Regions from separate parts of the Streptomyces parvus genome, predicted to be linked through region 1. Evidence: riboswitches for the same ligand, from Rfam matches in the RefSeq annotation. Region 1 holds a riboswitch; each other region holds the start of a gene.
The links. Region 1 has a riboswitch for cyclic di-AMP ahead of RNL97_RS25455 (M23 family metallopeptidase). Riboswitches for the same ligand answer to the same signal wherever they lie in the genome.

Region 1 (6,991 bases):
CGTGGGTGTCCGGCAGCTGCGGCAGGTCGATCACCGAGAGCCGCAGCAGCCGGCCGGCCGACGTGACGGCCCCGACGTCACCGCGGGCTGTCGCCGCCACCGCCGACACGATCACGTCGTGCTTGGTCCGCCGGGCGTCCTCGGAGATCTCGACCGGATCCGCGTTCGCCGTACGGGCCAGCAGGCCGGTCGAGGAGAGCAGCACCCGGCACGGGTCGTCCGCCACCTCCAGCGGCACGGACGCGATCTGCGAACCGGCCGACTCCAGCAGCACCGTGCGCCGGTCCGTGCCGAACTTCTTCGCCACGGCCGCCAGCTCCGAGGAGACCAGCTTGCGCAGCTCCGCGTCCGACTCCAGGATCGCGGTCAGCGCCTCGATCTCGCCGTTCAGCTTGTCGCGCTCGCTCTCCAGCTCGATCCGGTCGAAGCGGGTGAGGCGGCGCAACGGGGTGTCCAGGATGTACTGCGTCTGGATCTCGCTCAGCGAGAAGTGCGCCATCAGGCGCTCCTTCGCCTGCGCGGAGTTGTCGCTGTCCCGGATGATCCGGATGACCTCGTCGATGTCGAGGAGGGCGACGATCAGACCCTCGACCAGGTGCAGCCGGTCGCGCCGCTTGGTGCGGCGGAACTCGCTGCGCCGGCGCACGACCTCGAAGCGGTGGTCGAGATAGACCTCCAGCAGCTCCTTGAGGCCGAGGGTGAGCGGCTGGCCGTCGACCAGCGCCACGTTGTTGATGCCGAAGGACTCCTCCATCGGCGTCAGCTTGTAGAGCTGTTCCAGCACCGCTTCCGGCACGAAGCCGTTCTTCACCTCGATGACCAGGCGCAGCCCGTGCGCCCGGTCGGTGAGGTCCTTGACGTCGGCGATGCCCTGGAGCTTCTTCGCCGAGACCAGGTCCTTGATCTTGGCGATCACCTTCTCCGGGCCGACGGTGAAGGGCAGTTCGGTGACGACGAGGCCCTTGCGGCGGGCGGTGACGTTCTCCACGGAGACGGTGGCGCGGATCTTGAACGAGCCGCGGCCCGCCGTGTACGCGTCCTTGATGCCGGTGAGCCCGACGATGCGGCCGCCGGTGGGCAGGTCGGGGCCCGGGACGAAGCGCATCAGCGTCTCGACGTCGGCGCCCGGGTGCTTGATCAGGTGCCGGGCGGCGGCGATGACCTCGCCCAGATTGTGCGGGGGCATGTTGGTGGCCATGCCCACGGCGATCCCGGAGACCCCGTTGACCAGGAGGTTGGGGTAGGCGGCGGGGAGGACGACCGGCTCGCGTTCCTGACCGTCGTAGTTCGACTGGAAATCGACGGTGTCCTCGTCGATCGCCTCGGTCATCAACGACGTGGCATCCGCCATCCGGCATTCGGTGTACCGCATGGCGGCCGGCGGGTCGTCGTTGCCCAGGGAGCCGAAGTTGCCGTGGCCGTCGACCAGGGGAAGGCGCATCGAGAACGGCTGGGCCATGCGGACCAGGGCGTCGTAGATCGAGGCGTCGCCGTGCGGGTGCAGCTTGCCCATGACCTCGCCGACGACCCGGGCGCACTTCACATAACCGCGGTCGGGGCGCAGTCCCATCTCGTTCATCTGGGACACGATGCGGCGGTGCACCGGCTTCATGCCGTCGCGGGCGTCGGGCAGGGCCCTGGAGTAGATCACCGAGTACGCGTACTCGAGGAAGGAGCCCTGCATTTCGTCGACGACGTCGATGTCGAGGATCTTCTCCTCGAAGTCGTCCGGCGGCGGGGTCTTCGTGCTACGGCGGGCCATCGCGGCTGCGACTCCTTCACGGATTCTTTTCGGGCGACCTGAGCTTGTTCGGGACAACACGAGCTGCTGACGCGGTCCATTGTGGACCGCCCCACTGACAACGCCGACCTCGACCCGTCCGAAGGACGGTCCGAAGCCGACCGGGCGGCACGCCGTCGACGGCGCTCGCGACACCATCGACGGAAACATCCGCCGAACGGGAACTTCGCCAGGTGCCGCTGCGCTTGCTTAGAGTGGCAGGTCTGGCAGGAAGTCCAGTATCGCGATCGAAGGGACGTACATGCCCATGGGTCACACGGCCACCGCACAGGCCGGCTCCGGCGGCTTGACAGCGACCGAGCACCGCCTGGCCAACGGCCTGCGTGTGGTGCTCTCCGAGGACCATCTGACCCCGGTCGCCGCGGTCTGCCTCTGGTACGACGTCGGCTCGCGCCACGAGGTCAAGGGACGCACCGGCCTGGCTCACCTCTTCGAGCACCTGATGTTCCAGGGTTCGGGCCAGGTCAAGGGGAACGGTCACTTCGAGCTCGTCCAGGGGGCCGGCGGCTCGCTCAACGGAACGACCAGCTTCGAGCGGACCAACTACTTCGAGACCATGCCCACCCATCAGGTGGAGCTGGCCCTGTGGCTCGAAGCCGACCGGATGGGCTCCCTCCTCGCCGCGCTCGACGAGGAGTCCATGGAGAACCAGCGCGACGTCGTCAAGAACGAGCGCCGCCAGCGTTACGACAACGTGCCCTACGGCACCGCGTTCGAGAAGCTGACCGCCCTCTCCTACCCCGAGGGCCACCCCTACCACCACACCCCCATCGGCTCCATGGCCGACCTGGACGCGGCCACGCTGGAGGACGCCCGCGCGTTCTTCCGTACGTACTACGCGCCCAACAACGCGGTGCTCTCGGTGGTCGGCGACATCGATCCCGAGCAGACCCTCGCCTGGATCGAGAAGTACTTCGGCTCCATCCCCTCCCACGACGGCAAGCAGCCGCCGCGCGACGGGACACTGCCCGAGATCATCGGCGAGCAGCTGCGCGAAGTGGTCCACGAGGAGGTCCCGGCGCGTGCCCTGATGGCCGCCTACCGCCTTCCGCACGACGGCACCCGCGCCTGCGACGCCGCGGACCTGGCGCTGACCGTGCTGGGCGGCGGGGAGTCCTCCCGGCTGCACAACCGCCTGGTCCGCCGAGACCGTACGGCCGTGGCGGCGGGCTTCGGCCTGCTGCGGCTCGCCGGGGCGCCCTCGCTGGGCTGGTTGGACGTGAAGACCTCCGGCGGCGTCGAGGTGGAGACGATCGAGGCCGCCGTCGACGAGGAGCTGGCCCGGTTCGCCGCCGAGGGGCCCACCCCCGAGGAAATGGAGCGGGCCCAGGCGCAGTTGGAGCGCGAGTGGCTCGACCGGCTCGGCACGGTCGCCGGCCGCGCCGACGAACTGTGCCGTTACGCGGTCCTGTTCGGCGACCCACAGCTCGCCCTGACCGCGGTGGGCCGCGTCCTGGACGTCACCGCGGAGGAGGTGCGCGCGGCCGCCGAGGCGGCCCTGCGCCCCGACAACCGGGCGGTGCTGGTCTACGAGCCCATCGAGCCGGCCGACGAGGCCGCCGAGGGCGAAGAGGGCACCGACGCGCACGAGGGGGCGGCCAAGTGAGCGACGCCGCCGTGACTGGAGTAGCCATGGAGTTCCACCCGCAGCCCACGCCCGGCACGGCCCGCCCCTGGGCCTTCCCGGCGCCCGAGCGCGGCGCTCTGCCCAATGGGCTGACCGTGCTGCGCTGCCACCGCCCCGGCCAGCAGGTCGTCGCCGTGGAGATCTTCCTGGACGCGCCGCTGGAGGCCGAGCCCGAGGGCCTGGACGGCGTGGCCACGATCATGTCGCGGGCGCTCTCCGAGGGCACCGACAAGCACAGCGCCGAGGAGTTCGCCGCCGAGTTGGAGCGCTGCGGCGCCACGCTCGACGCGCACGCCGACCACCCCGGCGTCCGGGTCTCCCTGGAGGTCCCGGCCTCCCGGCTGGCCAAGGCGCTCGGACTGGTCGCCGAGGCGCTGCGTGCCCCCGCCTTCGTCGAGAGCGAGATCGAGCGACTGGTGGGCAACCGCCTCGACGAGATCCCGCACGAGCAGGCCAACCCGTCCCGGCGCGCCGCCAAGCAGCTCTCCAAGGAGCTGTTCCCGGCCACCGCCCGGATGTCCCGGCCGCGCCTGGGCACCGAGGAGACGGTCCGGCGGATCGACCAGGCCGCCGTGCGCGCCTTCTTCGACGCCCACGTCCGCCCGTCCACCGCGACGGCCGTGATCGTCGGCGACCTGACCGGCATCGACCTGGACGCGCTGCTGGCGGAGACCCTCGGCGACTGGTCGGGCAACACCGCCCAGGCCCGCCCGGTGCCGCCCATCACCGCGGACGACACCGGCCGCGTGGTCATCGTGGACCGTCCCGGCGCGGTCCAGACCCAGCTGCTGATCGGCCGCATCGGCGCCGACCGGCACGAGCGCGTGTGGCCCGCGCAGGTGCTCGGCACGTACTGCCTGGGCGGGACCCTCACCTCCCGGCTGGACCGGGTGCTGCGCGAGGAGAAGGGCTACACCTACGGCGTGCGCGCCTTCGCCCAGGTGCTGCGCTCCTCCGGCCCCGACTCGGGCGGCGCGGCGATGCTCGCGATCAGCGGCTCGGTGGACACCGAGTCCACCGGACCGGCCCTGGACGACCTCTGGAAGGTCCTGCGGACGCTCGCCGCCGAGGGGCTGACCGACGCCGAGCGCGAGACGGCCGTGCAGAACCTGGTGGGCGTCGCCCCGCTGAAGTTCGAGACCGCCGCCTCCGTCGCCAGCACGCTGGCCGACCAGGTCGAGCAGCACCTCCCCGACGACTACCAGGCCCACCTCTACGCCCGGCTCGCCGAGACGGGCACCGTGGAGGCGACCGCCGCCGTGGTCAACGCCTTCCCGGTCGACCGGCTGGTCACGGTCCTCGTGGGGGACGCCGCGCGGATCGCGGAGCCGGTGAAGGCCCTCGGTATCGGAGAGGTGACCGTCGTCACCGGCTGACACCGCCGCGGAGCACGGCCGCCACCGTGCGACCCACTGCCGTGAACAGGACCCCGACGGAAGAGACTTCGTCGGGGTCCTGTGTTTTTGCCTGTTTAGTCCGCTTCACCACCTTTGGTGGGGTGGTTGCCTGTCTGCCCTGTGGGATGCACGACAAATCCCCTTATCCGTTTGGTGATGGGAAGCCGCCCCGCCTAGCGTCGGCCCGGCTGTCCGTCACCCGTATGCCGCAGCCGCGGCGCCGGGCAGTCATCGCCGAGTCCCCGTCAGGCGCGAGCCTGGGGAGCCGGGGACCCACGCAGTCCCTGGGGTGAATCGGAGGCCCGTGCCGCGAACCGGCGCGGGGATCCGTAGGAGACCTTCCTGCTCCGAACCCGTCAGCTAACCCGGTAGGCGAGAAGGAAGGAAAGGAACCAGCCCCTCCATGGCGTTCACCCGTGCCACCGGGAAGCACCGTGCCCCGAGCCGCCTCACGCGTCGCAGCGCCCAGGCCGCCGGCATCGCGGCCCTGGCCACCACCGGAGTCCTCGGCTCGCTGTCCTCCCCGGCGCTCGCCGCTGACACCGAGGCCGCCAAGGTCGCCGACACCGGCCTCGCCCAGGCCCTCTCCGTCGACGCCACCCTCGCCGAGCAGATCGACGCTCAGGCCCGCGCCCAGGAGCGGCAGGCCGACGCGGTCGCGAAGGCGAAGGCCAAGGCAGCCGCCGAGGCCCGCGAGAAGGCCGCCAAGGCCAAGGCGAAGGCCGAGGCCGAGGCCCGTGCCGAGGAGGTCCGCGAGGAGGAGGCCCGTGCCGCCCGCGCCGCCGAGCGCGCCCGGCTGAACGCCTTCCACCTCCCGGTCGCCGGCTCCCACGTCACCACCGGCTACAACACCGGCGGCTCCCTCTGGTCCTCCGGCAGCCACTCCGGCGTGGACTTCCAGGCCGCCTCCGGCAGTTCCGTCGTCGCGGTCGGCGCCGGCACGGTCGTCGAGGCCGGCTGGGGCGGCGCGTACGGCAACAACATCGTGCTCCGGATGGCGGACGGCACCTACACCCAGTACGGCCACCTCTCGTCGATCGGCGTCTCCGTCGGCCAGAGCGTCTCCTCCGGCCAGCAGATCGGCCTCTCCGGCTCCACCGGCAACTCCACCGGCCCGCACCTGCACTTCGAGGCCCGCACCACCCCCGACTACGGCTCCGACATGGACCCCGTCGCCTACCTGCGCTCCCACGGTCTGAACGTCTGACCCGCCGCGCGCGACCCACCGTCCGAAGGCCCCGGCACCCGCCGGGGCCTTCGGTAATTCCCGCGTGAAGATATCCCTGGATTCCGGCCTGCCATCGGAAATTCCGCCGGATTGTCATAGAGTCACGGAACAGACGTCGGGCGGCCGCGTTTCGCGGGGATCAAGGCGGAGGTTCGGATATGCGCATTCCCGCGCATTCGGTATGCACGGCAATCCGTGACGACATCGTCTCCGGTGTCTACGAGCGTGGCAGCCGCCTCACCGAGGAGTTGCTGGCACGCCGCTACGGGGTCTCCCGCGTCCCGGTCCGCGAGGCGCTGCGCACCCTGGAGTCCGAGGGGTTCGTGGTCACCCGCAGACACGCCGGCGCCTGCGTGGCCGAGCCCACCGTCCAGGAGGCCGCCGACCTTCTGGAGGTGCGGATGCTCCTGGAGCCGCTGGGCGCGGCCCGCGCCGCCCAGCGCCGCACCGAAGCCCACCTGAAGGTGCTTCGCGGTCTGGTCAGACTGGGCCAGGAACGGGCCCGCCGGGGCGAGGGCGAGGACTTGCGCTCGCTGGGCGGCTGGTTCCACGAGACCCTCGCGCAGGCCTCAGGCAGCCCCGGGCTCATCGCGCTGCTCACCCAGCTCCGGCACAAGATCGCCTGGATGTACGCGGTCGAGCAGCCGGCCCGTCCGGTCGACTCCTGGGCCGAGCGCGGCGCGATCGTGGACGCGGTGGCGCGCGGCGACGCGGAACGGGCGAGGGCGCTCACCGCCCAGCACGCGGAACGCTCCACCGCCGAGCACCGGCTCCGCCGCCCGGATCTCCCGGGGCGTCGCACCGCCCCCGTCCCCCCGGTGAGAAGTTCGCAACACGGCGTAAACACTGCGGGCGTCCGGCATTAACAGAAACACCGTATACAAAGAGGGAAGTAATTCCGGGGCACCATTTCACGCTGCCCGCATTGGCGAGGTGCG
Region 2 (6,991 bases), 780 kb from region 1:
GAAGGGCCTGCGCTGGGCCTGCGGCGGCCAGGGCTGGTCGGGATCGGCGGGCACCTCGTGGCCGAGGATCTGGGCGGCGCGGAGCGCGACGCGGGTGTGGCCCTCGGGCGACAGGTGCAGCCGGTCGGCGTCCCACGCGCGGCGGTCCTGGACCGAGCGCAGCGACCACAGGTCCAGCACGGGGCACTGGTAGCGGTCGGCGATGGCCCGCAGGTGGACGTTGTAGGTGGCGATCTTGCCGCGCATGTGGCGCAGCACCGGAACGCCCCGGGTGTCGAAGCCGGTGGTGACCATGACCGTGCCGACGGCGTTGCTCAGATCGGCGACGGCCCGCTCGAAGCGCTCGGCGAGATCGTCGGGGTCGGTGCCGGGCCGGATGATGTCGTTGCCGCCCGCGCAGAAGCTGACCAGGTCGGGGGCCAGTTCCTTGGCGCGCGGGACCTGTTCCTCCACGATCTGGTCGAGGAGGCGTCCGCGCACGGCGAGATTGGCGTAGCGGAAGTCCCCGTGCGGGGAGTCCTCGTACGGGGCGTCCTCGGGGCCGGCCGGATCGGGGGCCGGGAGCCGGTCGGCGAGGAGCACCGCGAAGCGGTCCGCCCAGCCGACGAAGGTCCCGTCGGGGCCGGGGTCGCCGACGCCCTCGGTGAAACTGTCGCCGATCGCCGCGTACGACCCGATGGTGTGCTGCTGGTTGTTTCTCGAATCGTCTGCCACAAGGACTTATCCTGCATCGTCCGATGTGACCTACGCGACCGTAATACGGGGTTGACGGGTGGTGAGATAGACCACCCGGTCAGTTTTCGGTAAACCCGGAATAAAGCGAGGGGCGGTGCGCCGCCGCGCACCGCCTCTCGGACACTTCTCGTCGCCGATCGGTCAGACGGAGACGCCGTGCTGACGCAGGTAGGCGATCGGGTCGACGTCCGAACCGTAGCTCGGGCCGGTGCGGACCTCGAAGTGCAGGTGCGGGCCGGTGGAGTTGCCGGTGGAGCCGGAGAGGCCGATCTGCTGGCCGCCGGTGACGCTCTGGCCGACCGAGACGTTCAGCGAGGACTGGTGGGCGTACTGGGAGTACATGCCGTCCTCGTGCTTGATGACGACCTCGTTGCCGTACGAGCCGCTGTTGCCGGCCGAGACGACGGTACCCGGACCGATGGCGAGGACGGGGGTGCCGGAGGCGGCCTGGAAGTCCGAACCGGTGTGGTAACCGCTGGACCAACTGGCGCCGGAAGCGCGGTACTGGGTGGTGACGTTGGCGTTGGCCAGCGGGGCGGACCAGCCGGAGCCGGCGGCCTCGGAGGAGCCGGTCTGCGCGGAGGCGCCGGAGCTCTCGGAGTCGTCGGCGGAGATGGTGTCGCCCTTGGGGGCTTCCTTCGGCGCGGCCTTCGGTGCCGGTTCGGCCTTCTTCGGGGCGGCCTTGGGGGCGGCGGACTTCTCGGCCGGGGCGGAGCCCTTGGCGCCGAGGGTCAGCTTCATGCCCGGGTGGATCAGGCTGGGGTTGTCGCCGACGGTGGAGCGGTTGTCCTGGTAGAGCTTCTCCCACCCGCCCTTGAGCTGGTGTTCGGCGGCGATCTTCGACAGGTAGTCGCCGGCGACCACGGCGTACGTCTTCGGGGCGGCCTTCGACGCGGCCGGAGCGGTGTGCGCGGCTGCGACCGAGGCGACGGCCGGCTTGGCGGCCGGGGCGGCCTGGCCCGCGGCGTTCGCGCCGGTGGCGCCGATGAGCGGGAGGGCGAGTGCGGCGCCGCCGGTCCCTGCGGCGAGGAAGCCGCGGGAGATCGGGCCGGACTTCGGACGACGGTGCTTACCCTTTTCGGGCATGGGGAAGTTCCTCTCCGGCGCCTGCGAGGTGAGCTGTCGGGTTCGGGCTGGAGATGCCCGGTCGCGTTGCGGCGACTTCACCCCTAGCCGGTCCGGATCTCCGGATCGGCGGCTTACCTGGTTCCCCCGCTCCTGCCACACGTGAGTGGGTGGGTGCGAATTCCGGGCGGCGGCAGGATTAGGCGATCCGTCCGGATTGACGGTGACCGTAAACCGGTCGGGACGGGCGGAACAAGCCATCGGTTGCGCGGCGGAATCATCGATTCGATATCGCTCCGGATTTCCCGTCACACTCCGTGGATCACGGATCTTGGATTTCCGTACGGGCAACGGGAAAGCTCGACGGTGCGCTCACCACGGACCGTCACGGATATGATCCCGCTCACCTCCGAAATCCCATCTCCCCCATTAGCGGGGCATGTTCTGCGAAATGCACCAATACGGACATGTCGCGAGCGGCGCTCCTGACACCGGGTCAGCCCACCCTCCCCGGCACCCGTCGCCGGGGAGGCGGCCGTGATGATTTTCCGTCGAATCGATGTCGTATCGTCACGGGAGCGCCCTCGCCGGAGAGCCGCGCCGACGCCCGAGATCCCAGGAGCCCCCGTGACCCAGCAGGTGCCGCAGGTCCCGCCGACAGAGACCGTGCTGACCGGAGTCCGCAACTTCCGCGATGTGGGCGGGCTCCCCACGACGGACGGGCGGCGCACCGCCTTCGGCCGGCTCTACCGCAGTGGCCATCTGGCGCACGCCACCGCCGAGGACGCGGCCTTCCTCGACGGGCTGGGACTGCACACGATCTTCGACTTCCGCCACTCCGCCGACCACCGGCTCGACGGTTACGACATCGAGCTGGCCGGTGTCCGCAATGTCAGCATTCCGCTCTCGGACCCGGCCGACGGCGCGGAGTTCTGGCGGCTGGTGGGCAGCGGCAACATCGAGCAGCTGCGTTCGGTCCTAGCGGGCGGCAAGGGCGTCGACCGCATGATCCGGATGTACCGCGCGACGATCGAGGACCGCACCGCCGAGCACAGCCGGGTCCTGCACGCCCTGGCCGAGGACAGCGTCCCGGCGCTGATGCACTGCGCGGCGGGCAAGGACCGGGCCGGCCTCTCGATCGCGGTCGCCCTGCTCGCGGTCGGCGTCGTACGAGAGGCGATCGAGGAGGACTACCTCAAGTCCAACGATCTCCACCGCCGGTACAAGGTGAAGCGCTCCGATCCGTCCGGAGCCGGCATGTCGCCCGAGGTGCTGGAGCTGCTGGACCCGCTGTTCGGGGCGCGGCCCGCCTACCTCGCGGCGGCCTTCGCGGCCATCGAGGAGAACTGGGGAACGACGGACCGCTATCTGTCCGAGGGGCTGAAGATCTCCCCCGAGACCCGGGAGCGGCTGCGCGAGCGGCTGCTCGACGCGGGCTGACCCCTCCGGTGACAGTTCGCCCCGGGACGGCGCGTCACTTGCTCCCGGCCACCACGAAGAGCAGGTAGAGGAAGCCAGCGACGATGTGGCCCGCCACCAGATAGGCGAAGAGCCGGATGATGACGCCGCGCGGCATCCGCTTCTCCTGCGGGTCCTCGTTCGCGCGGCGTCCGGGGCCCAGCGGGTCATAGTGCTCGGAATCGGACATGACGGTCCTCTCTGTCGGCCTCGCGGCCGGTGGAGTGAAGGGTGGAGCCGGCGGGAACGGCCGGTCAGCGCGGGTGCAATCCGCTGCCGAGGCAGAGTTCGGCGGCGGGGCTCTGCAACAGGGAGTGGACGAAGAGCAGCTCCGCGCCGCAGCGGTCGACGGCCGCGATCCGGTGCGGGGTGAGCGAGTCGAAGTGGGCACTGTCGCCGGGTTCGAGGTCGTGGACGGCGTCGCCGAGCCCGACCCGCAGCCGGCCTTCCAGGACGTACAGCCACTCCTCGCCGGGGTGGACCCGGACCAGGTCGCCCTGGGCGCCGTACGGGACGCGTACCCGCAGCGCCTGCATGGCGCGGCCGGAGCCGCCCGCCTGCCGGTACATCCAGCCGTCGGCCTTGGCCCCCTCGAAGCCGCCGCCGCGGATGATCGCGTCCCGTTCGGGCGGCTGCTCGCCGAGCAGCTCGGAGACCGTCGTACCGTAGATGCGGGCGAGCCCCAGCAGCATCGGCAGCGAGGGCTGCCTGCGGCCGGTCTCCAGCCGGGAGAGATGGGCCGGGGAGAGCCCGGCCCGCTGGGCCGCGGTCTCCAGGGTGAGGCCGCGGGAACGGCGCAGATCGCGCAGTCGGGGTGCGACGCCGGGGAGCTCGTCCGGCACCCCTTCGTCCGGAGGGTTCATACCTCTATTGGGCCAGGATCTTTCCTCTGAGGCAAGTAACTTGCCTCAGAGGCAAGTGCCAGGTCAGCGGTTGGCCACGGCCTGCTTGACCAGCGTCCGGCCGAAGTCCCACATCAGCCCGCCGCCGCTGTGCGCGTCCTCCATGACGGAGGTGAACGCCTCCACGAAACGGTCCACCTCCGCGTCCCCGATGACCAGCGGCGGAATCAGTTTGATCACTTCCAGGCGGTCGCCGGAGACCTGGGTGAGGATCCGGTGCTTCTGGAGCAGCGGCACCACGACCATCTGGGCGAAGAGTCCCTTGCGGGCCGCCTGGAGCATGGTCCAGCGGCTGCGGAGCTTCAGCGACGACGGCCTGCCGAACTCGATGCCGATCATCAGCCCGCGGCCGCGCACCTCGTGCAGCAGTTCGTACCGGTCCACCAGGGCGGCCAGCCGCTCGCGCAGGCGATCGCCGGTGCGCCGGGCGTTGGCGACGGTCTCCTCGTCCTCCATCACCGTCAGGACGGCGAGCCCGGCCGCCATCGCCTGGGCGTTGGAACCGAAGCTCGCGGAGTGGACGAGGACCCGGTCCATCGCGGAGTAGACCTTGCGGAAGATCCAGTCCTTGCCGAGGGTCGCGCCGACCGGCACATAGCCGCCGGAAAGGGCCTTGGCCACGCACACCAGATCGGGCTCGACCCCCTCCTCGTGCTGGTAGGCGTAGAAGTCCCCGGTACGCCCGAGGCCCGTCTGGACCTCGTCGGCGATCAGGAGCGCCTTGTGCCGGTGCAGCAGCTCCTGGGCCCCGCGCAGATAGCCGGGCGGGGCGGCGTGCACGCCCTTGCCCTGGATCGGCTCGACGACCAGGGCCGCGACGTCGCCCCGCTTCAGCTCGCGGCGCAGCGCGTCGAGGTCGCCGAGCGGGACGGCCGTGTCGGGGAGCAGCGGGGCGAAGCCGTCGCGGAAGCCGCGCTCCCCGTTGACCGAGAGGGATCCCGTGGTGAGTCCGTGGAAGGCGTGGTCGCAGTAGAGGACCCGGGGCTTCCCGGTGGCGTACCGGGCGAATTTCAATGCCGTCTCGACCGCCTCCGTGCCGCTGTTGCCGAAGAAGGCGCGGTCCAGGTGCGGGCTGTGGGTGAGCAGCTTCTCGGCGAGCAGTCCGGGCAGCGGCTGGCAGTCGAAGCGGGTGAGGTCGGCGAGCTGGGCGTCGAGCACGTCGTGGAGGGCCTTGCGGACGACCGGGTGGTGCCGGCCGATCCCCATGACGCCGAACCCGGCGAGCATGTCGAGGTAGTCGTTGCCCTCCGCGTCCCAGAAGTACGCGCCCTCGGCCCGCTCGTAGACCTTGTCGAAGCCGATGGTGTGCAGCATGCGCGGCAGTTGGTGGTTCAGGTGGCGCTCATGCAGCTCGTACCGTTCGGCCCCGCGCTCGGCCAGGAGCCGTCCCAGGTCGAAGCCGCCCGGCCCGCCGTCCGTCACCGGTTGCCGCCCACGCTCTCCCGCGCCGCACGCAGGGATTCCTTGAGCGATCCCATGGTGGCGAGCACAGCCGTGGGCTCGTAGCCGCAGTGCGCCATGCAGTTGGCGCAGCGCGGGTCCTTGCCCCGGCCGTACTTCTCCCAGTCGGTCTCCTCGATGAGCTGACGGTACGTCGGTACGTAGCCGTCGCTCATCAGGTAGCAGGGGCGCTGCCAGCCGAAGAGGGAGTAGTTCGGGATCGCCCAGGCGGTGCACGGGAAGTCCGCCTTGCCCTCCAGGAAGTCCAGGAAGAGCGGCGAGTGGTTGAGCCGCCAGCGGGAACGGTTGCCGCCCGCGAACGCCTTCTTGAACAGTTCGCGGGTCTGCTCGACGCCGAGGAAGTGCTCCTGGTCGGGGGCCTTCTCGTAGGCGTAGGCGGGCGAGATCATCATCTCGTCGACCTGCAGGTCGTCGTTGAGGTAGTTGAGGACCTCGATGATCGTCTGCGGGGTGTCGGTGTTGAAGAAGGTGGAGTTGGTGGTCACGCGGAAGCCGCGCCGCTTGGCCTCCTTCATCGCGGCGACGGCCTCGTCGAAGACGCCTTCCTTGGCGACCGACTCGTCGTGCCGCTCGCGCAGTCCGTCGATGTGCACGGCGAAGGCGAAATACGGGGACGGGGTGAACTTGTCGAGCTTCTTCCGCATCAGCATCGCGTTGGTGCAGAGGAAGACGTACTTCTTCCGGGCGACGAGCTGGCGCACGATCTCGTCGATCTGCGGATGCATCAGCGGCTCACCACCGGCGATGGACACCATGGGGGCCCCTGATTCGAGCACCGCGCCCACCGCCTGGGCGACCGGCATGCGCTGCTTCAGGACACCGGCCGGGTGCTGGATCTTGCCGCATCCCTCGCAGGCGAGGTTGCAGGCGAACAACGGCTCCAGCTCGACGATCAGCGGGAACTTCTCACGCTTGCGGAGCTTCTGTTCGAAGAGATACGTCGCAACCTTGATGGTCTGGCGGAGCGGCATGGCCATCTAGCTCACCTCCTGGGGAGCAGTAAAGATCGGTGCCATTCATAGAAAGCCGGTAGGACGACACGAAGTACGCGGAACGCCGATATTCCACCGCGGACCGTGCCGATACGGACGAGCTCATGCTCAGGAGCGTCCACGACCACCCGGACGGCCGCAACCGGGCGCGGTCCGTGACACAGGGCGGTACGCAGTGTCGCGGCGGACTCCATGTCGACCGCGATGGCCCCGCTCGCCCTCAGCGCGGCCCGCTCGGGCCCCCGTACGACATGGTCGGAGCCGGTCAGCGGGCCGGTGTGGACGCCGCGCCCGGGGAGGGCGCGGGTGAGGGCGGCGATTAGGACGCCGGTGCCGGCGCAGGGGGTGGTGCCGTCCGCGTCCCGGGTCTCCTCGGCG
Region 3 (6,991 bases), 2.2 Mb from region 1:
GTACGCTCGCCGCCGAGCTGCCCGCGTATGCGGCGGCCGGCTGGCTCGCCCCCGCCGAGCCGTCGGCGCTCTCCTCCATGCGGGCCCGGGGCATGGCCCGCGACCTGGCCCGCCACTGGCAGCAGGACCGGACCCGGGGCCGGGCGGCGGCCCGCGCGGTCGCGGAGTACGAGTCGTTCGCGACGTCGCTCGCGGGTCTGCGCCGCCGGGCCCGCCACGGCGCGGTGGGCCCGGACTTCGGCGCCCGGGAGCGGGAGTTGCTGCACCACCTGTGGCAGCGCCGGGACGTCGCGGCCCCGGCCCTGACCCACGCGGCGCGCCTCACGTCCCGCCGGGGCCCGCACCACGGCCGCCACGCCCACTCCGGACACCACGCGCCGACGCCGTACGGGTACGGCCCGGGGCAGGGCTACGGCCCCGGGCCGGGAAACGGCCACGGATACGGCCCGGCGTACGGACAGCCGTACGGACAGACCCAGGCGCAGCCGTACGGTTACGGGTACGGCGACCCCGGCTCCGTCAGGCCGACGCCTCGGTGAGCAGGGCGAGTTCCCGGTCGGTCAGCCGCAGGTCGGCGACCGCGACGAGGGCGGGGAGCTGTTCGACCGTACGGGCGGAGGCGATCGGCGCGGCGACGGTCGGCTGCGCGGCGAGCCAGGCGAGGGCCACCGTCGCGATCTCGGCGTTCCGTTCCCCGGCCACCTGGTCGAGGGCGGCCAGCACCTTGCGGCCCTGCTCCGATTCCAGGTGTCCGCCCGCCTTCGCGGACCGTGCGCTCCGAACCGTCGTACCGGGGCGGTACTTGCCGGTGAGGAAGCCGGAGGCGAGCGCGTAGTACGGGACGGCGGCGAGGCCCGCGTCGGCCGCGGTGTCCTGGAGCGCGCCTTCGTAGGTGGAGCGGGAGACCAGGTTGTAGTGCGGCTGGAGCGCGACGTACCGGGCGAGGCCCTCGCGTTCGGAGAAGGCGAGGGAGGCCGCGAGGCGCTCGGGGCTGATGTTGGAGGCGGCGATGTGGCGCACCTTGCCGTCCTTCACCAGCTGGTCGAGGGCGGTGATGATCTCCTCGACCGGGACGGTCTCGTCGTCGAAGTGCGTGTAGTAGAGGTCGATGTGGTCGGTGCCGAGGCGGCGCAGGGACGCTTCGGCCGCGCCCTTGATGGTGCCGGCGGCCAGGCCCCGGAAGTCGGGGTGGGCGCCGGCCTTGGTGGCGACGACGATGTCGGACCGGTTGCCACGGGAGGCGAGCCACTTGCCGATGACGGTCTCCGACTCGCCGCCGTGGTTGCCCTCGACCCAGGCGGAGTACGCGTCGGCGGTGTCGATGAAGTTGCCGCCGGCCGCGACGTACGCGTCCAGGACGGCGAAGGACTGTTCCTCATCCGCCGTCCAGCCGAAGACGTTGCCGCCGAGGGCGAGGGGGAAGACCTGGAGGCCGGAGGTGCCGAGGAGAGTGCGCGTGGAAGTCATGCGAGGGTCCAACGGGCCGGGCGGGGACGGTATTCCGCCGCGTACTCCGTCCGGGATTCCGCCGCGTACGCCTTCCGGGCCTGTCGCCCCCTCCCCCGGACAGACCGGCAGCCCTGACGTCGGGGGGTGTGCGTCAGGGCTGCCGGGGTTTCGGGGCGGGCCGCCGGAGAAGGGCGGCCCCGGGCCGACGGCGCGCGCCGGCCCGAGGGCTCAGACCTGCAGGCCCTTGCTGGTCAGCCAGGCCATCGGGTCCATCGCCGAGCCGCCCGCGGTGCGGACCTCCATGTGGAGGTGGACGCCGGTCACGTTGCCGGTGGCGCCCATGCGGCCGATGGTCTCGCCCGTGGTGACCTTCTGGCCGACCGAGACGTCGATCGAGGACTGGTGGGCGTACCAGATCTCGGTGCCGTCATCGAGCTGGAGCACCGTGCGGTAGCCGTACGAACCGGACCAGCCGGCCGACGTGATCGTGCCGCTGTGCACGGCCTTGAGCGGCGAACCGGCCGCCCCTGCGAAGTCGAGGCCGGTGTGCTGGCCGGAGGACCACATCGCGCCGGACTGACCGTAGGTCGAGCTGATCGTGTACGAGGAGGCCGGCAGGGAGAAGCTGGCGGCGAGCTTGGCGAGACGCTCCTCCTCCGCCTTCTTCTTCGCCGCTTCCTCTGCCGCCTTCTTCTTCGCGGCGGCTTCGGCCTCGGCCTCGCCCTGCTGCTTCTTGGCCTCTTCCGCCGCCTTCTCGGCGGCTGCCTTCTCCGCCGCTGCCTTGGCCTCGGCGTCGGCGCTGGCCTGCTGCTGCTCGGCCTGCTGGAGGATCCGGGCGCGCAGTGCCTCGCCGGCGTCGGTGCCCTGCTCGGCCTCGGCGCTGGTGAGTCCGGCGGTGGTGAGCGGCGCGGCCGCGGCGACCGGGACGGCCTCCGCGTCGTCGGACATGAAGGACCCGACGCCGGGAAGGGACTTGGCGTCGGGGAGGTTGTCCGCGATGGAATCGGGAAGAGAGATGGAGACGGGTGCCTTGTCCTGAGCGGTGGCCATGCCCCCCGCTCCGACGGCCGCTATGACGCCGACCCCGAGGACGGTGGAGCTACGGGCCAGACCACGCTGCTTGGCGACGCGGTGCCTGCCGCGCACGGGACGGATGGAGTCCTCGGTGGGATTCCACTCCCCCACGGACCGCTCGGCGCCACCGTAGCTGTCGGGGCTGAAGGGTGACGGGGCCTCAGGGGCAGGCTTGTTGGACGCCACGTGGGCGCACTCCTTTCCTTCCTTCTCGCCTACCGGGTTAGCTGACGGGTTCGGAGCAGGAAGGTCTCCTACGGGCCCCTCCGCCTCTCACGAGACGCAGGCGTCCGATTCACCCCATGTAGGTGGTTCCCCGGTTCCCTTGCGGAATTCGGCGCTCGCGCGCGGCGCCGTCCCTGACGACGGCTGTGACGACCGCGCTGCGTTATCGAACGTTAATAGACACCCGGGCCCGATTCCAAGCTGTTCCTGTTGATCATTAACGAACAGGGGTGGGAGGTACGGGGCACAAGCGGGTGGAATCGGGCGACTTGACCGGAGCTCAGCCACACGTCTTTTTCTGACGGTGTATCAAATGTTATGCGGAGCGGTGCGCTTCGATCACACACCGTGTCATCGCTCCGAGTCCGGCGGTCGGCACGTACACGCGTGGACGCGTGGGGTCGCCACGTCAGCGGGCCGCGTCCTCGTCGCCCCGGCCCACGATCTTCACCGTGGTCCGGCGCACGGGCTGCCCCTCCGCCGGCCGGCCGACCGCGATCAGCGCCATGTCGTCCGTGGCATGCCCGCCCGTGTGCAGCCGTACGTCATCGGTCAGCGCCGACAGCAGCTCCTCCGGCCCCGGGAAGATCCGGCCGCGCAGCCGGGCGGCCGGATCGTAGAAGACCCCGTTCGCGTCCCGGGCCTCGGACAGGCCGTCCGTGAAGGCGAGGAGCGTCGCCCCGGGAGGCATCGCCCACTCCTCGGCGCGGTCCGGCCACACCCCCAGCTCCATCCCCAGCGGCAGTGCGGGCACCGAGGGCGCCAGCACCTCCAGAGCCCCGTCCGCGTGGAGCAGGATCGGCTCGGGGTGGCCGCGGTTGACCAGACGGACCGTGGCCGCCCCGGGCGGGATCTCGGCCAGTACAGCGGTGACGAACCCCTCCATGGCGTCCAGCCCGTACCGTCGCGTCCCCTCACGGGCCAGCGCCCGCTCCAGCCTCTGGGCCACGCCCTCCAGCGAACGCTCCTGCTCGGCGGCCTCCCGGAACGCGCCGATGATCACCGCCACCGCGCCGACGGCGTCCAGCCCCTTGCCTCGGACGTCGCCGACCACGATCCGTACGCCGTACGGGGTGTCCGCGACGGCGTACAGGTCGCCGCCCACGAACTCGTCCGCCTGGGCCGCCTCGTACCGTGCGGCCACCTGGAGCCCGCCGGTCCGCTCGGCGGGCGTCGGCAGCACGGCCCGCATGGCGGTCTCGGCGACGGCGCGGGCCGAGGCGAGCTGCTCGTTGCCGCGCCGCACGACGCCGTTGATGACGAGGGCCAGCACCGAGCCCGTGAGCACGGTGATCATCTCGATGACCGGGACCACCTGGGTGGACGTCCCGTCGGAGATCCGCATCACGGTGACGGAGATGACCGCAGCGATCCCGGTGCGGACGGTCCGGGACAGCGAGAAGAACGGGGCGGCGATGAGCGGGGCCGCGACGAAGAGGGGGACGGCGGTGAAGTTGGGCGGGGCCAGCCAGTCGAACAGCAGTCCGCCGACGATGAGCAGGGCGGGCAGCATCCGGATGAACCGCCCGGTGCCCCGTCCACCGCCGAACGTCAGCTCCCCCTCCCGGGAACCGAACACCGCACGGCCCACGGCATCGATGCTCCCCGCCGCTCCGCTGTGCCGTCTCTCGGCCATCCCCACCTGTGCACTCCTGCCCGGTCCACCCACGGCTGCGGACGGTACCGCGCCCCGCCCAGGCTTCCCGGAGCCGCGCCGAGCGGCGACTCCGCATCGGCCGAATAGGGGGAAACCCGAGTGGCGGCCCGGCCGACCGTGGTCAGTCGGAGAGCCGGTGCTGCGCGCGGACCGTCGGTGCGTCCCGTACGAAGGCGGCGGTGCCGTCCCCGTAGCGATCGTAGTTCTTTCCGGAGCACGGGTCGGCGACATACATCCCCCCGAGCCCGATCACGTACGAACGGCCGGCCGCGGGAGCCCGGACTCCCGCAGCATCGTGGTGCGGCCCGGCGGGCGATTTCCTGAATGGACCACTCCGTGCCGGGCAACGACTCGGGCCCGGCACGCTGTCTGCGTGCCGGGCCCGGATCTTCAGTAGCGGGGACAGGATTTGAACCTGCGACCTCTGGGTTATGAGCCCAGCGAGCTACCGAGCTGCTCCACCCCGCGTCGGTAAACACAACTGTACGGCATTCCCGGAGTGCGGCTGACCAATTGCTCCGGGCATCCCCCCGGCACGTCCGTTACGGCGAGGTGGCGCCGGAGACGCGCAGGGCCGAGCACCCGGCCGTCGGGACCTGCGGCGGGAGGAGGCGGCACCAGGAGCCGTCGAGTCGCATGGCAGGGCGTTCGGGCCTGGCGTAGCGTGAAATTCAGGGGTGGGGTTCGGCATGTGAGCTTCTTACGTGCACCGTCCGATTTGCCGGGAGGTCGCGGCATGGCACGGGGTATCCGTAACACCATCGGACTGATCTTGGCGGTCGTCGGCGCTGCCGCAGCTGTCTGGGCGCCCTTCCGCAACTGGTACGAGGGGCGGCTCGGACACGACTTCCGGGTCTGGGAGCTCTTCACCGGGGCCGGCATCACGGACTCGGGTGCGGGGCTGTTCGCCTCCATGTTTCTCCCTCTCTTCGTCGGGGCGCTCCTCACGGTTCTCGGCGTCGCGTTTCGATCGCGGCTCCTCGTCCTGATCGCGGGAATCATCACGCTCGGATTCGCCGTCCTCTGGATGGTCCGGCAGGCACAGGCGCAGGGCAGCCTGACCGTCACGGGCGACGGTGACGGGCTCGGCAGCGGCGTGGGACTGGCCCTGCTCGGCGGTCTCCTCATGCTCATCGGCTCGGCCGTCATGAGCGGGCGCGAACGCCGGGCGGTGCGAAACGCCCGCCATGAACGGGAGCAGCGAGGGCGCGACGCTCTGGACCGCGAGGAGGACACGGAGCGCCACCGCACCGGAGTCGAGCAGTCGTACGGTACGGCCGCCCGGGACGGGGCGGCCGGAGGCGAGACCGACCGAGCCGGTGCGACCGAGGCACGCCCCGACACCGACGCCGGCCCCGCTCGGGGCACGTCGGCCCAGGGCGACTCCCAGCGGCGCTTCGGTCGTCCTCAGGAGCAGACGTCGCCGCCGCGCGGCCGACCGGTTCCGGCGAGGGACGCCGGCGGCGAGCCCGGGCGGGGGGAGACGGACCGGACCCAGTACGAGCAGAGCGACCGGGCCAAGGGATCCGAGCGCCCCGAGGACGGCCCGTCGGGCAGGAGGTACCCGGATCGCGGAGACCAGTCGTAGGCGCACTGCCGCGCCCATCTGCCCGGATCGCGTATTCCGTCCGGATCCGGGTAGGTGAGCATGGTGCCGGCGGGTCTCCGGCGGCACCTTCTGGGGCAGGGGAATCATCGCAATGCCGATATCCACAACCGCTCCGGCTCCGGTCACCGCCGCGCCCCTCCCGGCGCTCCCGCAGATCCGCGACCCTCGCAAGGTGGCGCCGAGGGACGCCCGCGCTCTCAGTTCCGTCTTCTTCGAACGGCTGCAGGTGCTGGAAGAGGGCACGCATGAGTACCGGTACGCACGGAACACCCTGATCGAGACGAATCTGTCTCTGGTCCACTTCGCCGCGAGACGGTTCCGCAGTCGCGGCAACGGCGAGATGGAGGACATCGTCCAGGTCGGAACGGTCGGCCTGATCAAGGCGATCGACCGGTTCGACCTCAGCCGGGAGGTGAAGTTCACCTCCTTCGCCATCCCCTACATCGTCGGGGAGATCAAGCGGTTCTTCCGCGACTCCACCTGGGCCGTCCACGTACCGCGTCGCCTGCAGGAGCTGCGCGTCACGCTCGCCAGGACCAAGGAGGAACTCGCCGGAAGACTGGACCGGGATCCCACCGTCCCGGAACTCGCCCGCCATCTCGGGTTCAGCGAGGAGGTGATCATCGACGGTCTCGTCGCCTCGAACGGGTACACCGCGGGATCCCTGGACGCTACTGTCGGAGGCGAACGGAACAGCGCGTCGATCGTCACCCACGGTGATATCGAGGGGGACGTCGACCCCGCCATCGAGAAGGTCGAGAACCTTCAGACGCTGGCGCCCCTCCTCGCGGACCTGAACGAGCGCGACCGTTCCATCGTGGCCCTGCGCTTCGGCCAGGAGATGACCCAGTCCGAGATCGGCTTGCGGCTCGGCCTCTCCCAGATGCACGTCTCCCGGCTCCTGGCCCACCTCCTCGACCGGCTCCGCACCGGCATGCTGACGCAGAACTGAGCGGGATCGCGCGAACTCCACGCTG
Region 4 (6,991 bases), 2.8 Mb from region 1:
GACCCCTACCCCGCCTACGCCTGGCTCCGCGAGCACCGCCCCGTCCACCGCACCGCGCTGCCCAGCGGGGTCGAGGCCTGGCTCGTGACGCGGTACGGAGATGCCAAGCAGGCGCTCGCCGACGCGCGGCTCTCCAAGAACCCGGCCAACCACGCCGAGTCGCCGCACGCCAAGGGGAAGACGGGGATCCCGGGGGAGCGCAAGGCGGAGCTGATGACGCATCTGCTCAATATCGATCCACCGGACCACACCCGGCTGCGCCGGCTCGTGTCCAAGGCGTTCACCCCGCGCCGGGTCGCGGAGTTCGCGCCCCGCGTGCAGGAGCTGACGGACCGGCTCATCGACGGGTTCATCGAGGAGGGCAAGGCCGACCTGATCCATGACTTCGCCTTCCCGCTCCCCATCTACGCCATCTGCGACCTGCTCGGCGTCCCCCGCGAGGACCAGGACGACTTCCGGGACTGGGCTGGCATGATGATCCGGCACGGGGGCGGGCCGCGCGGCGGGGTCGCCCGGTCGGTGAAGAAGATGCGCGGCTATCTCGCCGAACTCATCCACCGCAAAAGGGAGAATCCCGGGGACGACCTGATCTCGGGGCTCATCCGGGCCAGCGACCACGGCGAGCACCTCACGGAGAACGAGGCGGCCGCGATGGCGTTCATCCTCTTGTTCGCCGGGTTCGAGACCACGGTCAATCTGATCGGCAACGGGACCTACGCCCTGCTGCGCCACCCCGAGCAGCGCGCCCGGCTGGAGGCCTCCCTCGCGGCGTCCCCGGACCCGGGGCGGAGCGCCCTGCTGACGACGGGGATCGAGGAACTGCTCCGGTTCGACGGGCCGGTCGAGATGGCGACCTGGCGGTACGCCACCGAGCCGCTGACCCTGGGCGGCGAGGAGATCGCCGCCGGGGACCCCGTGCTGGTGGTGCTCGCGGCGGCCGACCGGGACCCCGAACGGTTCACGGATCCGGACACGCTCGACCTTGCACGGCGTGACAATCAGCACCTCGGCTACGGCCACGGCATCCACTACTGCCTGGGGGCGCCGTTGGCCCGCCTCGAAGGGCAGACCGCGCTGGCCACGCTCCTGAGACGCCTTCCCGACCTGCGACTTGCGGAAGAACCTGCCGATCTGCGCTGGCGCGGCGGGCTCATCATGCGCGGACTGCGCACCCTTCCGGTGGCCTTCGAACCGGGAATCCGTTCCGAAAAAAGTGACACGCTGTCAACTCTGTGACTTTCACGTGATCTGCGCTGCATCGACTTGTGACACACGTTCGAGTCCCGCTAGGTTCACGGTTCGACGCGTCGGTCGCACGTTGCTCACGCGTCACTTGTGTGCCGACGCAGGCAGGGAATCCTGCTGCGCGGCGCTCAGGTCACTCGCTCGTCAGTCGCACGGAAGGCATACCCATGGGCTCCGCGAACGGCAGACACCGCCGCCCTCGCCAGGCACCCGCCCTCGTCGTCGCCGCAGGGGTGACGGGATCGGCCATCGCCATCCCGCTGCTCGGTGCGAGCGGCGCGACCGCCGCCGACGCCGGCACCTGGGACCGGGTCGCGGAGTGCGAGAGCGGCGGAATGTGGAGCGCCGACCTCGGCAACGGCTACTACGGCGGCCTCCAGTTCTCGCAGGAGACCTGGTCGGCGTACGGCGGCACGGAGTTCGCGCCCCGCGCCGACCTCGCCAGCCGGTCGCAGCAGATCTCCGTCGCCGAAAAGGTCCTGGACGACCAGGGCCCCAAGGCGTGGCCGAGCTGCGCGGTGATCTCGGGCCTCGCGGTGGACGGCAGTCTGCCGGGCGTCGACCCGGGCACCTCGCCGGCCCCCGACCCGACGTCCACCCCGACCGACGAGGCGGACGTACCGGACGAAGCGGGTGAATCCGGCGAGTCCGGTGAAGTCGATGAGTCCGGCAAGGGTGATGAGAGCAAGGGTGAGAAGGGCGACCCGACGGACAAGGGCGGCAGCGGTGACGCGGAGAGGGGCGGCGGGGCTCCCGACTCCTCGGTGACGCCCTCCACCCCGCCGTCCTCCGGCACCCCCGACGCCACCGGCCCCTCCACCGCCCCCGACGCCTCGAAGAGCCAGGGCGGCAAACACCGCGGCACCCCCGCGCCCGAGGAGGCCGGAGCGGGTCAGGGGGACGGCCCGCGCGGATCCGGCCGGCACGCCTCACGGGGCGACGGCGACGCCCGGGGCGGCGGCGCGGCGACCGCCGGCGCGTACACGGTGCAGCCCGGCGACAACCTCTGGGCGATCGCGGATGCCCAGGAGCTGCCCGGCGGCTGGTCCGGTCTGTACGAGACCAACAAGGACCTCCTGGGCTCCGACCCGGACCTGATCCTGCCCGGCCAGAACCTGGATCTGGGCCTGGATCAGGCGGCCGGTCAGGCCGCGCCGAAAGGTGCCGAGGGGCCCGTCGAGGAGCCTGCCGCCAACTGATCCAATTCGGGAAAAAGCCCCGAAAGTAGAGGCAGTTAAGAGGCCTATGTCCACTTTGCGTAAGTGAGACATGGGTCTCTTTGCTTCAACTCACGCATCTCTTCCGGCTCATCCGTACACATCACCCCCGACCTGCGGAAACGACCCACCGACCACCGCGAGTTCGGGTTGATTGCCCCCTATGTCCATCTTTGAATGTCGGGGTTGCCTGTGTTTACGGTCGAAGCCGCTCGCACCGCGGGCCCCGTCGACCGTCACGCCGAATCCTGCCGTCGGTCGAAGGGAACAGACGCGTAAGCGCCGTAGGCAGGAGCGGGGGACCCAGGTAGGCCGCCGGGTCCGCACGGCCCCCTCCGAGGGGACGTACGGGACCGGCTAGGGGTGAAGCCGTGCGCAAGGACGCACGGCCGGGCAACTCATCAGCCCGAACCCGACAGCTCACCTCGTAGGCGTCGGTGAGGAGATTCGTTCCATGCTGCTGAACAGCAAGGGCAAGCACCGCCGCCCGTCCAAGGCCGTCCGTATCGCCACCCTCGCGGGTGTCGCCGGTGCCGCCGTCGCCGTCCCGCTGATGGGCGCGACCAACGCTTCCGCCGCCTCCGTCGAGACCTGGGACGCCGTCGCCCAGTGCGAGTCCGGCGGTAACTGGTCCATCAACACCGGCAACGGCTACTACGGCGGGCTGCAGTTCTCGCAGTCGAGCTGGGCCGCCGCCGGTGGTACGCAGTACGCCGCGCGCGCCGACCTGGCCTCCAAGGACCAGCAGATCGCCACCGCCGAGAAGCTTCTCGACATGCAGGGCCCGGGTGCCTGGGCCTGCGCCGGCGCCGGCGGCCTCACCAACGACGGTGTGGACCCGGGCGTGAACCCCGGCGGCTCCGGCCAGTCCGAGAGCAAGCCCGAGCAGGCGCAGCCCGAGCGCCGGGCGGAGCAGCCCACCACGCGCAGCGAGCAGCGCGAGGCCCCCAAGGCCGAGAGCAAGAAGACCGTCACCACCCCGACCGGCGACAAGGTCAAGAAGGGCGACGGCGAGTACAAGGTCGAGGTCGGCGACACCCTGAGCAAGATCGCTCAGAAGGAAGACGTCAAGGGCGGCTGGAGCAAGCTCTTCAAGCTCAACGACGACATCGTCGAGGACGCGAACCTGATCTTCCCGGGTCAGCAGCTCCACCTGAAGTAATCGCCGTCTCTCCTCCCCGGAGGGAGAGCGTCCGGCGGCACTCTCCCTCGCACGGCTTCCCGGCCCGGCGCGCTCTTCCCCCCAGCGCGCCGGGCCGGGTTCTTCGTGGGCGGCGGGTGTCCGGGGACCCGTATGCGTTCACCTCTTGTTGTTACCACTCAGTAGATTTCTAGAGTTCTGCCCCGATATGCAGGCCCTTGGGTCCTTTTTCGTCCCAGGAGGCGGGCGGTCGGCCGACTGACGCGGCCGGGGCGGATAGGCTCGGGTCGCAAGGCCACAGTGACCCTGCACAACCAGTGTCAGATCCCAGAAGGAGATGCCTCGTGCCGTCCATCGACGTCGTCGTAGCCAGGGAAATCCTCGACTCCCGGGGCAACCCCACGGTCGAGGTCGAGGTTGGCCTCGACGACGGCAGCACGGGCCGTGCTGCCGTTCCGTCCGGCGCCTCCACCGGTGCGTTCGAGGCCATCGAGCTTCGCGACGGTGACCCCAACCGCTACCAGGGCAAGGGCGTCGAGAAGGCCGTCCTCGCCGTCATCGAGCAGATCGGCCCGGAGCTCGTCGGGTACGACGCCACCGAGCAGCGCCTCATCGACCAGGCGATGTTCGACCTGGACGCCACCGAGAACAAGGCCTCGCTCGGCGCGAACGCCATCCTCGGCGTCTCGCTGGCCGTCGCGCACGCCGCTTCCGAGGCGTCCGACCTGCCGCTCTTCCGCTACCTCGGCGGCCCGAACGCGCACCTGCTGCCCGTTCCGATGATGAACATCCTGAACGGCGGCTCGCACGCCGACTCCAATGTGGACATCCAGGAGTTCATGATCGCCCCGATCGGCGCGGAGTCCTTCTCCGAGGCCCTGCGCTGGGGCGCGGAGATCTACCACACGCTGAAGAAGGTCCTCAAGACCAAGGGCCTGTCCACCGGACTCGGCGACGAGGGCGGCTTCGCCCCGAACCTGGAGTCCAACCGCGCCGCCCTGGACCTCATCGTCGAGGCCATCAAGGAGGCCGGTTACGTCCCGGGCCGCGACATCGCGCTCGCGCTCGACGTCGCCGCGTCCGAGTTCTACAAGGACGGCGTCTACGAGTTCGAGGGCAAGTCCCGCTCGGCCGCCGAGATGACCGAGTACTACGAGGAGCTCGTCTCCGCGTACCCGCTGGTCTCCATCGAGGACCCGCTGTACGAGGACGACTGGGCCGGCTGGAAGGTCATCACCGACCGCATCGGCGCCAAGGTGCAGATCGTCGGCGACGACCTCTTCGTCACCAACCCCGAGCGCCTGGCCCGCGGCATCGAGGAGGGCTCCGCCAACGCCCTGCTCGTCAAGGTCAACCAGATCGGTTCGCTGACCGAGACCCTGGACGCCGTCGAGCTGGCCCAGCGCAACGGCTTCAAGTGCATGATGTCGCACCGCTCCGGCGAGACCGAGGACGTCACCATCGCCGACCTCGCCGTCGCCGTGAACTGCGGCCAGATCAAGACCGGCGCCCCGGCCCGCTCGGACCGCGTCGCCAAGTACAACCAGCTGCTGCGCATCGAGGAGATCCTCGACGACGCCGCGGTGTACGCGGGCCGCTCCGCCTTCCCGCGTTTCAAGGGCTGACCCGCAGCGTCAAGTCGGTGGCCTCCGCCCGTCCCCGCACCCGGTCCCGTACCGTGTGCGGGGACGGACGTGCGTAACGGGGAGGCGGGGAGACATGGCCGGGAAGGACCGCGACCGGTTCTCCACCGCGACCAGGCTGCGGCTGCTCGGCGAGCAGACCGCGGCCCGGGTGTACCGATCGCAGAACCGCCGCCAGGCCCGCCGCTCCCGGCTCACCGGCCGGGCGGCGTTCCTGGCGCTGGTCGTCTGCTCCCTGGTGGTGGCGCTCGCCTACCCGATGCGGCAGTACGTCTCCCAGCGCGACGAGATCGCCGAGCAGGAGCGGCTCTCGCAGGAGGCGCAGCGGCGCACCGAGGAGCTGCGGGACGAGAAGGCGCGGCTCCAGGACGACGCCTACATCATGCGCCTGGCCCGCCAGCACCTCCATTACGTCCTTCCCGGGGAGACCGGCTACACCGTGGCCGACCCCGACGCGGCCAAGGACCGTCGGTCGGAGCCCGGGGCGAGCGACCGTCCCTGGCACTCCAACCTCTGGGACGGCGTGGACAGCGCCGACCGAGACGACCGCGGCTGACCGACCCGCGACCCCCCTTCACGAGCTTCGAGCAGAACCAAGGCAGGCATGGAAACGCCCCCTCCGCAGACCGAGTCCACCAAGCCCACCGACGCGGACATCGCCGCGTTCGAGCAGCAGCTCGGCCGCCCGCCGCGCGGTCTGCGCGCCATCGCGCACCGCTGCCCGTGCGGCAACCCGGACGTGGTGGAGACCCAGCCCCGTCTGGAGGACGGCACGCCGTTCCCGACGACGTACTACCTGACCTGCCCCCGGGCGGCCTCGGCGATCGGCACGCTGGAGGCCAACGGGGTCATGAAGGAGATGACGGCCCGTCTGGAGACCGACCCGGAGCTGGCGAAGGCCTACCGGGAGGCGCACGAGGACTACATCATCCGCCGCGACGCCATCGAGGTGCTTGAGGGCTTCCCCAGCGCGGGCGGCATGCCGGACCGGGTGAAGTGCCTGCACGTCCTGGTCGGCCACTCGCTGGCCGCGGGCCCCGGGGTGAACCCGCTGGGCGACGAGGCCATCGCGATGCTGCCCGAGTGGTGGGCCAAGGGCCCCTGCGTCGCGCCGTGCGCCGAGAGCTCCGCGGGTTCCGAGGGGCAGGACGCATGACCCGCGTCGCCGCCGTCGACTGCGGCACCAACTCCATCCGGCTGCTCGTCGCCGATGTGGACCCCGCCACCGGCTCCTTCACCGAGCTGGACCGGCGGATGACGATCGTCCGCCTCGGCCAGGGCGTCGACAGGACCGGCCGGCTCGCCCCCGAGGCGCTGGAGCGGACGTTCGCGGCCTGCCGCGAGTACGCCGCCGCGATCGAGGAACTGGGCGCGGAGCGGATCCGCTTCGTCGCCACCTCGGCCTCCCGCGACGCCGAGAACAGCGCCGACTTCGTGGCCGGGGTGCGGGACATCCTGGGCGTCGAGCCCGAGGTGATCACCGGCGACCAGGAGGCCCAGCTCTCCTTCGACGGCGCCACCAAGGAGCTGGTCGGCAGCGATCATGTGACGAAGCCGTATCTGGTCGTGGACATCGGCGGCGGCTCCACCGAGTTCGTCCTCGGCTCGGACGAGGTGGAGGCGGCCCGGTCCGTCGACATCGGTTGCGTGCGGATGACGGAACGTCACCTCGTCGTGGACGGGGCCGTCGTGGACCCGCCGAGCCACGAGCGGGCCGCCGCGATCCGCGCGGACATCGACGCCGC

Region 2: linked by a shared signal. The riboswitch ahead of RNL97_RS28900 (M23 family metallopeptidase) and the one ahead of RNL97_RS25455 (M23 family metallopeptidase) in region 1 are both predicted to bind cyclic di-AMP.
Region 3: linked by a shared signal. The riboswitch ahead of RNL97_RS15310 (M23 family metallopeptidase) and the one ahead of RNL97_RS25455 (M23 family metallopeptidase) in region 1 are both predicted to bind cyclic di-AMP.
Region 4: linked by a shared signal. The riboswitch ahead of RNL97_RS12740 (LysM peptidoglycan-binding domain-containing protein) and the one ahead of RNL97_RS25455 (M23 family metallopeptidase) in region 1 are both predicted to bind cyclic di-AMP.

The regions. Positions count from the first base shown of each region.
Region 1 is NZ_CP135079.1:5,423,392-5,430,382, forward strand. Features, by position in the region: gene RNL97_RS25440 (DNA gyrase/topoisomerase IV subunit A) at 1-1,762, opposite strand, end outside; gene RNL97_RS25445 (M16 family metallopeptidase) at 2,043-3,407, shown strand; gene RNL97_RS25450 (M16 family metallopeptidase) at 3,434-4,804, shown strand; cyclic di-AMP (ydaO/yuaA leader) riboswitch at 5,048-5,214, shown strand; gene RNL97_RS25455 (M23 family metallopeptidase) at 5,229-6,032, shown strand; gene RNL97_RS25460 (GntR family transcriptional regulator) at 6,212-6,919, shown strand.
Region 2 is NZ_CP135079.1:6,207,549-6,214,539, reverse strand. Features, by position in the region: gene RNL97_RS28905 (SGNH/GDSL hydrolase family protein) at 1-714, opposite strand, end outside; gene RNL97_RS28900 (M23 family metallopeptidase) at 877-1,821, opposite strand; cyclic di-AMP (ydaO/yuaA leader) riboswitch at 1,825-1,983, opposite strand; gene RNL97_RS28895 (tyrosine-protein phosphatase) at 2,428-3,240, shown strand; gene RNL97_RS28890 (DUF6126 family protein) at 3,275-3,448, opposite strand; gene RNL97_RS28885 (helix-turn-helix domain-containing protein) at 3,513-4,121, opposite strand; gene RNL97_RS28880 (aspartate aminotransferase family protein) at 4,185-5,582, opposite strand; gene hpnH (adenosyl-hopene transferase HpnH) at 5,579-6,598, opposite strand; gene RNL97_RS28870 (phosphorylase family protein) at 6,604-6,991, opposite strand, start outside.
Region 3 is NZ_CP135079.1:3,201,900-3,208,890, forward strand. Features, by position in the region: gene RNL97_RS15300 (PrsW family intramembrane metalloprotease) at 1-539, shown strand, start outside; gene RNL97_RS15305 (aldo/keto reductase) at 520-1,467, opposite strand; gene RNL97_RS15310 (M23 family metallopeptidase) at 1,678-2,709, opposite strand; cyclic di-AMP (ydaO/yuaA leader) riboswitch at 2,722-2,873, opposite strand; gene RNL97_RS15315 (PP2C family protein-serine/threonine phosphatase) at 3,158-4,384, opposite strand; partial or broken gene RNL97_RS33110 (TipAS antibiotic-recognition domain-containing protein) at 4,527-4,682, opposite strand; tRNA gene RNL97_RS15325 (tRNA-Met) at 4,800-4,873, opposite strand; gene RNL97_RS15330 (hypothetical protein) at 5,142-5,993, shown strand; gene RNL97_RS15335 (SigB/SigF/SigG family RNA polymerase sigma factor) at 6,106-6,966, shown strand.
Region 4 is NZ_CP135079.1:2,642,288-2,649,278, reverse strand. Features, by position in the region: gene RNL97_RS12750 (cytochrome P450 family protein) at 1-1,236, shown strand, start outside; gene RNL97_RS12745 (transglycosylase family protein) at 1,413-2,444, shown strand; cyclic di-AMP (ydaO/yuaA leader) riboswitch at 2,733-2,911, shown strand; gene RNL97_RS12740 (LysM peptidoglycan-binding domain-containing protein) at 2,917-3,624, shown strand; gene eno (phosphopyruvate hydratase) at 3,948-5,228, shown strand; gene RNL97_RS12730 (FtsB family cell division protein) at 5,323-5,802, shown strand; gene RNL97_RS12725 (DUF501 domain-containing protein) at 5,851-6,402, shown strand; gene RNL97_RS12720 (Ppx/GppA phosphatase family protein) at 6,399-6,991, shown strand, end outside.